DNA from 2 places in the uncultured Citricoccus sp. genome. Region 2 is predicted to be linked to the other one. Evidence: predicted binding sites of a transcription regulator. Region 2 holds the regulator's gene; the other holds the start of a gene.
What was found. Region 2 encodes HspR, which represses chaperone genes until heat shock. Its sites were predicted from a motif close to AAGTTGAGTCNNNNNGACTCAACTT; they were not measured.
Positions count from the first base shown of each region.

Region 1: a site for HspR is predicted at 1,778-1,802, ahead of Q0283_RS16205 (Hsp20/alpha crystallin family protein). Genes of this name have one in related genera too.

Region 1 covers NZ_CALMQR010000138.1:7,966-11,366, forward strand. The annotation lists gene Q0283_RS16195 (heavy metal translocating P-type ATPase) at 1-38, opposite strand, end outside; gene Q0283_RS16200 (APC family permease) at 216-1,727, shown strand; gene Q0283_RS16205 (Hsp20/alpha crystallin family protein) at 1,913-2,404, shown strand; gene Q0283_RS16210 (NADP-dependent isocitrate dehydrogenase) at 2,572-3,401, opposite strand, start outside.
Region 2 covers NZ_CALMQR010000069.1:67,721-71,121, reverse strand. The annotation lists gene Q0283_RS07810 (BCCT family transporter) at 1-526, shown strand, start outside; gene Q0283_RS07805 (alpha/beta hydrolase) at 601-1,611, opposite strand; gene Q0283_RS07800 (heat shock protein transcriptional repressor HspR) at 1,593-2,141, opposite strand; gene Q0283_RS07795 (DnaJ C-terminal domain-containing protein) at 2,138-3,154, opposite strand; gene Q0283_RS07790 (nucleotide exchange factor GrpE) at 3,244-3,401, opposite strand, start outside.

The DNA of each region.
Region 1 (3,401 bases), on a different contig from region 2:
ACCCAGGGATAGGAACGCACCATCGACCAGAACCTCATGCCGCCGCCTCTCCGGACGCTCGGGAGATCATCTTCCGCTGACTGTAGTTTCCCTGAGGCGGGCCCGGCTTTCCAGAAAGGCAAGGCTGGCCTCCCTGACGGCCCCCGCCTTGACTCCGCACCCCGCCGGGTCCAGACTGCGATGACTGTGTGACCTCGACGAACTCGGGAGGGCCCGTGGGCACCACCTCGCATGAAGTCCCGGATGTCGCTAGGGGTCAGGAGGAGGGACAGCTCAGACGCGTCCTCGGGCCGAAGCTGTTGCTGCTGTTCATCGTCGGCGACATCCTCGGCGCCGGGGTGTACGCGGTCACCGGCCCGATGGCCGGGATGGTCGGGGGCATCCTCTGGCTGCCGTTCCTGCTGGCCTTCGTCGTGGCGACCATGACCGCACTGTCCTACCTGGAGCTGGTCACGCACTACCCGCACGCCGCCGGGGCCGCGCTGTACACGCACAAGGCCTTCGGCATCCACTTCCTCACGTTCCTGGTCGCCTTCGCGGTGGTGTGCTCCGGCATCACCAGCGCCTCGACCTCGGCCAACGTCCTCGCCCAGAACTTCTTCGGCGGGCTCGAGGTCAACGGCTGGAGCGGACCGGTCGAGGGCGGGGCGGTCACGGCGCTCGCGCTCGGGTTCATGGTGCTGCTGGCCCTGGTCAACCTGCGGGGCGTGGGTGAGAGCATCAAGTTCAATGTGGTGCTGACGCTGGTGGAGGTCACCGCGCTGTGTATCGTGATCGGCGTCGGGTTCTTCGCGATGGCCCAGAACGGCGCGGACCTGGGCCAGGTCGTCGTGTTCCAGGACAACGGGGACAAGGGGCTCTTCCTCGCGGTCACCGCCGCGACCTCGATCGCCTTCTTCGCCATGGTGGGCTTCGAGGACGCCGTGAACATGGTCGAGGAGACCAAGGACCCCCAGCGCATCTTCCCGCGCACCATGCTCACCGGGCTCGGGATCGCGGTGCTGTTCTACATGCTGGTGGCGGTCTCCGCGGTCGCCGTGCTCACCCCCACCGAGCTGGCCAGGATCGGCGAGTCCGAGGGCCGGGCGTTGCTGGAGGTGGTGCAGAAGGGTGCCCCGGACTTCCCGATCGACCGGATCTTCCCGTTCCTCGCCGTGTTCGCCGTGGCCAACACCGCCCTGATCAACATGCTGATGGCCAGCCGGCTGGTCTACGGCATGGCGAAGCAGAACGTGCTGCCGCGACCCCTGGGGAAGGTCCTGCCGCACCGGCGGACGCCCTGGACCGCGATCATCTTCACCACCCTCCTGGCCCTGGCGCTGATCTGGTACGTCACGTCCGACCCGGAGAGCAACATCGTGCAGAACCTCTCCAGCACCACCGCCCTGTTGCTCCTGTGCGTCTTCGCGGTGGTGAACGTGGCCTGCGTGGTGCTGCGGCGCCAGCGACGGCGGCGGCCGGACGAGGCAGAACACCGGACGGCCTTCAACGCCCCCCGGATCCTGCCGTACGTCGCCGGCGCCTTCTCGCTGTTCCTGGCCGGGCCCTGGGTGGAGCGCGATGCCGTGGTCTACCAGATCGCCGGCGGCCTGATGGTCCTCGGGATCCTCCTCTGGGTGGTCACCCACTTCGTGAACAAGGCGACCAACCGGGAGGAGGGAGTCCCGGTGGGGGACCTCCTGATCGGCCAGGACGACCACCTGCCGCCCCGGCCACCGGGGCATTGACGGGCCCGAAGACCGGCGGCCATCCTCAGAGGTGCGTGCACCGCGCAACAGACTTGAGCGAATAAAGCTCAAGTCCGTGGTGTTATGCAGGGTGCACGGTCCGGACCTCCAGCCGCCCGGCATGGAGCACCTGGGCGGCGGGCCCGGGCCGTCCGCAGTCAATGCAACCAGACCAAGGAGAACCCATGGCCACTCGTATCGACCCCTTCCGTGAACTGGATCGCCTCGCCGGACAGCTGCTGAGCCCGGTGCGCGGCCTGCGACAGATGCCGATGGACCTCTACAAGGACGGCGACCGCTACATCGTCGAGGCCGACCTGCCCGGCGTCGACCCCTCCAGCGTCGACGTGGACGTGGACGGCCAGCTGCTGACCATCCGCGCCGAGCGCAAGCCGGCGGTGACCGAGCGCGAGGGCGTGCAGTGGATGACCCGCGAGCGGGAGACCGGCAGCTACGTCCGCCAGCTGAACCTCGGCCAGGACGTGGACCTGGAGAACATCTCCGCCACCTATGACCACGGCGTGCTGAAGGTGACCATCCCGGTCTCGCCGAAGTCCCAGCCGCGCAAGGTCAAGGTGTCCACCGGCAACGGCGCCCAGGACATCCAGGCGACCGCCACCGAGAACGGCGGCCGGGACCAGGGCCCGTCCGCCCCGCAGGTGGATCCCAACCACTGACCCGCTCCGGCCCCGGCCGATGCGCCGGGCACGGGCCACTGGATCAGCGGCCACGGTTCCGCGGACAGGGTTCCGCGGGCGCGGTGCCGGGAACGCGGGAAGGCCCCGTCCCGCCTCGGATGCCGAGGTGGGACGGGGCCTTCCCGTCCGCTAGTCGCGGAGGGGCATCACACCGCCAGCTTGTCCACGATCTTCTGGACGACCGCGTTCAGGGTGGCCGAGGGGCGCATGGCCTCGGACACCTTCTCCGGGGACGGGTGGAAGTAGCCGCCGATGTCCACCGGGGACCCCTGGACGGCGTTGAGCTCGTCCATGATGGCCTGCTCGTTCTCGGCCAGCTCGGCGGCGACGTCCGCGAAGCTGGCGGCCAGCTCGGTGTCGTCGGACTGCTGCGCCAGTTCCTGGGCCCAGTACAGGGCCAGGTAGAAGTGCGAGCCGCGGTTGTCGATCTCGCCGACCTTGCGGGACGGGTTGCGCCCCTCCTCCAGGAACGTCCCGGTGGCACGGTCCAGGGTCTCGGCCAGCACCTGGGCGCGCGCGTTGCCGTTGGACACGGCCTCGTGCTCGAAGGACACGGCCAGGGCGAGGAACTCGCCGAGGGAGTCCCAGCGCAGGTGGTTCTCCGCCACGAACTGCTGGACGTGCTTCGGGGCCGAGCCGCCGGCCCCGGTCTCGAACAGTCCGCCGCCGTTGATGAGCGGCACGATCGAGAGCATCTTGGCGGAGGTGCCCAGCTCCAGGATCGGGAACAGGTCCGTCAGGTAGTCACGCAGGACGTTGCCGGACACGGAGATGGTGTCCTGGCCCCGGCGCAGGCGGTCGATGGTGAAGTGGGTGGCCTCCTGGGGGTCCATGATCTCGATCTGCAGCCCCACGGTGTCGTGCTCGGTCAGGTACTGCCGGACCTTGGCGATGACGTTCGCGTCGTGGGCGCGGTTCTCGTCCAGCCAGAACACGGCCGGGGTCTGGGAGGCGCGAGCCCGCGTGACCGCCAGCT
Region 2 (3,401 bases):
CGTGGTCATGGGCACGATGTCCTCTCGGGGCACGCCGGCGCCGCGGACCTGGGTCGTGGTGTTCTGGGGCCTGTGCATGATGGGCATCGCGGTGGTGATGCTGCTGACCGGGGGCGAGACCGCGCTGACGGGTCTGCAGAACCTGACGATCCTCATCGCCCTGCCGTTCTCGATCGTGCTGCTGCTGATGATCGTGGCGTTCATCCGTGACCTGATGACCGACCCGGTGGCGATCCGCCGGGACTTCGCGGTCACCGCCCTGTCCAACGCCGTCCGCCGCGGCATCGAGGACCACGGTGACGACTTCGAGCTGTCCGTGCGCCGGGCCCCCGCGGGCCGCGGTGCCGGGGCCGACTTCGACTCCACGGCCGAAGAGGTGACGGAGTGGTACCGCCGCACGGACGAGGAGGGCAACCCCGTGGAGTACGACTACGAGACCGGCACCTACGCCGACGACGCCGCGGACCCCGCCTCCGGTGCGGGTTCCGGCCCGACGGAGGGCCCGGTCGAACCGGCCCGCGCCTGACCCCGCGCCCGACCCCGCCGGACCCCGCGTCCGCGGCGCGGGACCTCCGCGCCGGCGGGCCCGGGCGGGAGGTGTCAGTCGAGGGGCAGGCCCGCGGTGGCGCGGGCGATGCGGTACAGGGAGGCCGTGCCCGCGTCCCGGTAGCCGTGACCGCGGCGGAACGGGCCGGCGCCCGGACGGAAGCGGGAGGTGTTGTGCCCGACGGCGGCGGCCAGGTCCAGCGCCTCGTCCGCCGCGATCGTCAGCCGGGTCATCTTCGTCCACGGCCTGCGGCCGGAGAGCCGGAACCCGAGCCAGGACAGGTAGTCCGAGTCCGTCAGCGCGAAGTAGACCTGGTCCCGCGTCAGTCCGAGCAGGTGCGGGTTCCCGGCCAGGTCCCGGGGAAGGCCCACGGCCCCGGACACCACGAGCGCGTCCACGGACCGCGGTGGCCTGCGGCGCTGCAGCATCTGCAGGGCCCGGGCGGCCACGATGCTGCCGTAGGAGTGTGCCTCCACGGCGGTGTGCGGGAACGGGTCCGTGGCCCCGGAGCCCTGGCGGTCCCCGGGGCCGTCCGCGGCGATCCGCTCGCGGTAGTCGTACCAGCCGGCCATGTGCAGGGCGAGCCGGGCGCCGCCGCGCAGGGCATGCCGGCCGGAGAGCGCTCCCCACGGCCCCGGCGGCTGGTAGCCCAGCCAGCTCACCACGCAGGGACTGGCCGCCCCGGCCTCACGCTGGGCGGCCCACAGCTGACCGGCCTCCCGCGCGCTGCCCCACATGGCCGAGTGCACGAAGATCCCCATCCCGGAGACCTGCCAGGTCAGGTGGGTGGCGTCGGCCGGCTCCCCGACGGCGACGACCCCGGCCGCCGGGCGAAGGGCGTTGCCGAGGTCGTAGGCGAGCAGGACGCGGTCGGGGAAGGAGGGGTCCATGGCACCGGGCTTGAGCGCGTGGACGATCCCGTCGAGGGCGGCCCGCTGCTTGGGTCCGAGCAGGTGGCGGCGGCGCATGTCCGCCCGCAGCCGCTCGCGGGTGGCCCGCCGCTCGACGGGGTCCCAGATGTCCCGCCGGGCGACCTGCGCCGGGCTCAGTTCTTCGGCTTCCACACCAGGACCCCGGACACGGTCCGGGCCGAGGGGGTGAGTGCCGACGACGACGACGGGCCGGCGGTGAGGGCGGCGGCCGGGCGCCGTCGGGGCCAGTCGCGCTGGCCGGCCCCTCGCCGCCGGGCGGCCGCGTACCCCTGCTCGGCGGCCTCACGGTCCGGCCCGGCGTCGAAGGTGGTGGTCACGTCTCCCTGCGCGCCGGCGGCGAACACGCGCGGGTACCGGGCGTAGGCCTGGAAGGCCTGGATCTGGCCGGCCAGGTCGGCGACCGTCTGCTGGAGCCGTTCGACCTCGTCCTCCAGGGCCACGATCCGCCGGATGCCCTCGAGGGACACGCCCTCGCGGGACAGCTGCTGGATGGTGCGGAGCCGGTCCACGTCCTGCCGGGAGTAGCGGCGCTGCCGCCCGCCCTGGCGCTGCGGGACCACCAGGCCCATGCGGTCGTACTGGCGCAGGGTCTGCGGGTGCATGCCCGCCAGCTCGGCGGCCACCGAGATCACGTACAGCGGGTCCTCCCAGGCGGTGGTCACAGCCGCGCCTTGTCCGCCAGTGCGGCCCGCGGGTCGTGGCCGGCCGCGGCCCGGGCATAGGACTCGACGGCGGCGCGGGCCTCCTCGGACAGGGATGCCGGCACCGCCACCTGCAGCTCGACCAGCAGGTCGCCGCTGGCCTTGGAGGTCTTCACGCCGCGGCCCTTGACGCGCAGCACCCGCCCCGAGGAGGTCCCGGCCGGGACCCTCACCTTCACGGAGCCGTCCAGGGTGGGCACCTGGATGGTGGCGCCCAGGGCGGCCTCGTCGAAGGTGATCGGCACGTGGATGCGCAGGTTGTCGCCCTCGCGGTGGAAGAACGGGTGCTCGCGCACCTTGACGGTCACCAGCAGGTCCCCGGCGCCGGCCGCGCCGGGGGCACCCTTGCCGCGGGCCCGGACCTTCTGCCCGTCCTTGATGCCGGCGGGGATGCGCACGTCGATGACGTCCCCGTCGGGTTCCCGCAGCGAGATGGTGGTCCCGCGCACGGCGCCGGCGAAGGAGATCGTGGTGGTGGCGGTGCGGTCCGCGCCCTTGGTCGGCGTCCCGTAGCCGCCGAACCCGCCGCGGCCTCCGGAGGGCCCGCCGTATCCCCCGCCCCCGCCGCTGAAGCCGCCGAACAGGTCGGCGAACTCCGGCGGGATGTCCCCGGACGTGGAATAGGACCGGCGGCCCCCGGAGCCGCTGGTGAACAGCCCCCCGAAGAGGTCCTCGAAGCCCCCGCCGCCGGCGCCGGGGCCACCGGCCCCCGCGCCGGGGGCGCTGAACCGGGCACCGGAGCCCATCGCCCGGATGGCGTCGTACTGCTGGCGCTCCTCCGGGTCCGAGAGCACGGCGTTGGCCTCGGTGATCTCCTTGAACTTCTTCTCGGCCGCGTCGTCCCCGGGGTTCTGGTCCGGGTGGTACTTCCGGGCCAGCTTCCGGTAGGCCTTCTTGATGTCGGCTTCCGAGGCGTCCTTGGAGACACCGAGGATGGCGTAGAAGTCCTTGTCCACCCAATCCTGTGAGGCCATGGTGCCTCCTTTCGGGTCAGTTCAGTTCGGGTCAGTTCAGTTCGGGTCGGTTCGGTTCGGTTCGGCGAGGGGGCCCGGGGCGGTGATGACTAGCGCTCCGCGCCGGCGGAGACCATCACCTGGGCGGCACGCAGCACGCGGCCCTCGCGCACGTAGCCGTTGCGGAAGACCTGCACGATGTGCTCCTCCGGCACGTCGGCGCTGGGCTGGCGCAGCATCGCCTCGTGCTGGGCCGGGTCGAACGGCT